Regions from separate parts of the Serratia sp. GW822-FHT06D09 genome, predicted to be linked through region 2. Evidence: predicted binding sites of a transcription regulator. Region 2 holds the regulator's gene; the other holds the start of a gene.

Region 1 (2,408 bases), on a different contig from region 2:
GATAACGGGTTAAGAGAGAGCTTGGGGCGCAGCATGCTGCGCCCGCCACGGATTACAGATCGGCCAGCAGAATTTTGGAACGGCGTTGGTAGTTGTACAGCGCCTGTTTTTGCATTGGCAGCACGTCAACTTCCGCCGGGGTGAAACCGCGCTCCTGGAACCAGTGGATGCTGCGGGTGGTCAGCACGAACAGTTTACGCAGGCCCATCTGGCGCGCCTGACTCTCCACCCGCTGCAGCAACATTTCACCGCGTGATGAGCTGCGGTAATCCGGGTGCACCGCCACGCAGGCCATCTCGCCGATTTTCTCTTCCGGGAACGGATACAGCGCCGCGCAGGCGATGGTCAGGTTATCGCGTTCAATAATGGTGAACTTGTCGATCTCCATTTCTAACTGCTCACGTGAGCGGCGAACCAAAATGCCTTGCTGTTCAAGCGGACGGATCAGTTCGAGGATGCCGCCGATGTCGTTAATCGTGGCCCGGCGCACCTGTTCCGCGCTCTCCATGACGATTTGGGTGCCGATACCATCGCGTGAGAACAATTCCTGCACCAACGCACCGTCTTCCTGATAGCTGATAAGGTGGCTGCGGCGTACGCCGCTGCGACAGGCCTTTACCGCGCCGCGCAGGAAGCGCACGGTGCCTGAATGGTAATCACCGCTCTCTTCCAGTTCTTCGATGCGTTTCTGCGCATCGTTGGGAAACAGTTCGGAAATGATATTGCCTTCCTGATCGGTGACCCCTTGAGACGAGCAGAAGCCGATCATCTTCTCGGCTTTCAGCTTGATGGCCAACTGGGTCGCCACTTCCTCTGACGTCAGGTTAAAGCTTTCGCCGGTAACCGAAACGGCAACCGGGCCGATCAGCACAATGGCGTTGCTGTCGAGCTGACGATGAATGGCTTCTTCATCAATACGACGGATGCGGCCGCTGTGGCAGTAATCCACACCGTCATCGATACCCAGCGGTTGGGCAATGATAAAGTTACCGCTAACCACGTTGATATGCGCACCCTGCAGCGGTGTGTTGTTGAGGCTCATTGACAGCCTGGCGGTGATATCCAGTTGCAACAGGCCTGCTGCTTGTTTAACCAGCTCAAGGGTGTGGGCGTCGGTAACGCGCGTATGTTTGTGATAAATCGGTTCGTAATTATGCTGCGCCAAATTAACGTCGATTTGCGGCCGTGCGCCATAGACCACCACCAAACGAATGCCCAGGCTATGCAGCAGCCCGATATCGTTGACGATGTTGGAAAAGTTCTCATGTTCGATGGCTTCCCCGCCAAGCATGACGACAAACGTCTTGCCACGGTGGGCGTTGATATAGGGAACTGAGTGACGGAATCCTTGGACCAGCTCTGTACTACGTTCCTTCACGGTCAAACCTCATTTGCATATTTATACGGTATTTTTGTATTTTTATTCTTTTATTGGCCTGATGGCAAGTGGGAAATTGTCTCTATTTCTTTGCTAAGGGCGCTGAATCGTTAATAAATTGAAAAACCATAAAAAGATTTTCTGATGACAGCGCCGGAATGATTGGTTAAAGTTTTCGGCATTCCCGTTTACTGGTGTTTTTTTCATCTGTTTTAATCTGTTACCACTGCCGGAGTCGCATGCCAAACTCAAATCACAATCTGGGCCGCCGTCGTTTATTGCAGGGGGTTGCCGCTAGCTGGTTGCTGAGTGTGAGTCGGGTGGGCGTCGCCGCTTCGTCGCACGTCATCGCCGTACGTGTCTGGCCTTCGTCTACCTATACCCGAGTGACGCTCGAATCTAACGTTGAACTGAAATATAAACAGTTTGCGTTGACCAATCCCGATCGCGTGGTGGTGGATATCGAGGGCGTGCAGCTCAACAGCGTGCTTAAGGGCATTGTCGGCCAGGTACGCGACGACGATCCTTACCTGAAACAGGCGCGTGTCGGCCAGTTCGATCAAAACACCGTCAGGCTGGTGCTGGAGCTTAAACGCAGCGTCACGCCCCACATGTTTACATTGGCGCCGGTGCCGGAATACCGCAATCGTCTGGTGATGGATCTGTACCCGAGCAAGGGCGGCAGCGGCGAAGACTATGATCCGCTGTTGGCGTTACTGGAAGATTACAACAAGGGCGATCTTGAGCGCACTTTACCGGCGGAAGCACCGCAGGCCGGTAAAGCAGGGCGCGATCGGCCTATTGTCATCATGCTGGATCCCGGCCACGGCGGCGAGGATCCCGGTGCGATTGGCAAATTCAAAACGCGTGAAAAAGATATCGTACTGCAGATTGCCCGCCGCCTGAGCACCTTAATCAAGCGTGAGCCGAACATGAAGGTGTTTATGACGCGCAATGAAGACGTCTTCATTCCGCTTAAGGTGAGGGTGGCTAAGGCACGCAAGCAGCGCGCCGATCTGTTTGTGTCGAT
Region 2 (2,408 bases):
GCCGCCGGCTTTGGCTTCAACCACTTCAGTACCCGCATTTTGGATACGCTTGGTCAGATCGGCCACTTCCTGATCGGTAAAGCTCACGCCAGGGATCTGCGACAGCAGCGGCAAAATGGTCACGCCAGAGTGTCCGCCGATAACCGGCACGTTCAGCTCTTCCGGTTTTTTGCCTTTCAGCTCAGCCACAAAGGTGTTGGAACGGATGATATCCAGCGAGGTCACGCCGAACAGTTTGTTCTTGTCATAAACACCGGCTTTCTTCAGCACTTCTGCCGCGATAGCCACGGTGGTGTTGACCGGGTTGGTGATAATGCCGATGCAGGCTTTCGGGCAGGTGGTTGCCACTTGCTGGATCAGATTACGCACGATACCTGCGTTCACGTTGAACAGATCTGAACGATCCATACCTGGTTTACGCGCAACGCCTGCAGAAATCAGCACCACGTCTGCACCGTGCAGAGCTGGAGTAGCGTCTTCGCCACTGAAGCCTTTGATTTTCACTGCGGTTGGGATGTGGCTTAAATCGACGGCAACGCCTGGGGTAACGGGGGCAATGTCGTAGAGAGAGAGTTCAGAACCTGAAGGAAGCTGGGTTTTGAGTAGAAGGGCGAGGGCCTGGCCGATACCGCCAGCAGCACCGAGAACTGCAACTTTCATCCTATACTCCTTTATTATCTTAAATATATAAAGCGCCGTGAATATGTTGGTTACGGACCTTAAATTATTACACCTTTAAAAACAATCTCTTAACAGTCTGTTTGAGAACTGGCGCAATAAAACAGCCGATGTCGCGCTCATTTTAGATTAAATAGCTTACGCATTAAGGGCATAGCGCACACTAATCAAAAATACTGCGAGGTTATTCACGAGCAAGTTAACCGGCGGTTACATTACACCCTTACACAACATCAGAACAACATCATTTTAATAACATTTTCTTTACCACCGAGGGCGGCATTTTCGGTCACCGAAAGGGCATATTCATGGGGTACGGATTTTGTTAAAATGCTGCCCTTTCCTCGTTGTCCGGGCATTGTTATTTTTTCCGGGCGTCCTTTGATTGCATAAAAATTCATTTATATGCATAATAATCACTTCTATTGTCAACATTCCACGGTGCAAAATGCGTAATCCCGCAAAGCAGGAAGATCTGATCAAGGCGTTTAAAGCGTTATTGAAAGAAGAAAAATTCAGTTCTCAAGGCGAGATTGTTTTGGCGCTGCAAGAAGAAGGCTTCGAAAACATCAACCAATCCAAAGTATCGCGCATGCTGACCAAGTTCGGCGCGGTGCGTACGCGCAATGCCAAAATGGAAATGGTGTATTGCCTTCCCGCTGAACTCGGCGTGCCGACCACTACCAGCCCGCTGAAGAATCTGGTGCTGGATGTCGATCATAACGATGCAGTTGTCGTTATCCACACCAGCCCCGGCGCCGCGCAGCTCATTGCTCGCCTGCTGGATTCTCTGGGCAAATCCGAAGGTATTCTCGGCACCATCGCCGGTGACGACACCATTTTCGTTACCCCAGCCAGCAGCTTTACCGCGCGCCAGCTGTACGAAGCCATCCTGACCCTGTTCGAACAGGAGCTGTGATGCATAACGCTAACAAAATGCGGCGAGCCGTCGCGTTTTGTTAGCGTTTCTTTAACCCCATCCTTACTTTTCCCCCTCCCCCTACCACTTTTAACGCCAGGTTTCTTTCTCTTCGCAACACATTTCAATGACATTTCCGCTTAGCTAGTGATAGCTACTGTGATCTTCCGCACTTTTGGTCAAAAGCACTTACCTTATTGAAATTACATAAATTTAACATCAAAAGATCGTTTTATAACCGCTTTTTATTCCATCTGGTTATAAAAGATAAGGATCGTCATAATAAAGTTTCACTAGAAACTGTTAGCGAACTATTAATTTTTGGCGTTACTAGATGTATACTCATTTCCGTGACGTAAATCACAGTTCGCTGGAACTGATAAAAGAATACGAAAAGGTCAAATCATGAAAATTAAATCTACCATTGCAACCATGAGCGTTCTCTCCATGCTTTCTTTCGGCGCATTTGCAGCACAATCTGTTGATGCAAGCCAGGCCGCAAAAATGCAATCTGCAGGCACCATTACCGTCAGCGGCGTTGCCGGTGCACCTTCAGATATCCGTCAGGCACTGTCTGAAAAAGCCGATGCCAAAGGGGCGACCGCTTACCGTGTAATCGAAGCACGCAACGAAGGTAACTTCCACGCGACAGCAGAAATTTACAAATAAGTACAAGGCGTTACCCGGCAACGGGCAATATAACTCTGGTACCGAGCACCACTGATAACAGCCTTCAAGTACAAAAACGCTGCAAAAGCCCTTCCAGGCGGTTATCACAACAGGACGCACTATCATGAACATGAAAACCACT

What was found. Region 2 encodes ArgR, which controls arginine synthesis, uptake and breakdown. Its sites were predicted from a motif close to ANTGAATAAAAATACANT; they were not measured.
Region 1: a site for ArgR is predicted at 1,412-1,429, ahead of argA (amino-acid N-acetyltransferase). Genes of this name have one in related genera too.

The regions. Positions count from the first base shown of each region.
Region 1 is NZ_JBXALO010000008.1:72,831-75,238, reverse strand. Features, by position in the region: gene recD (exodeoxyribonuclease V subunit alpha) at 1-13, shown strand, start outside; gene argA (amino-acid N-acetyltransferase) at 53-1,378, opposite strand; gene amiC (N-acetylmuramoyl-L-alanine amidase AmiC) at 1,618-2,408, shown strand, end outside.
Region 2 is NZ_JBXALO010000010.1:106,457-108,864, forward strand. Features, by position in the region: gene mdh (malate dehydrogenase) at 1-660, opposite strand, end outside; gene AC1RKG_RS20925 (hypothetical protein) at 912-1,079, opposite strand; gene argR (transcriptional regulator ArgR) at 1,127-1,597, shown strand; gene yhcN (peroxide/acid stress response protein YhcN) at 2,003-2,266, shown strand; gene yhcN (peroxide/acid stress response protein YhcN) at 2,391-2,408, shown strand, end outside.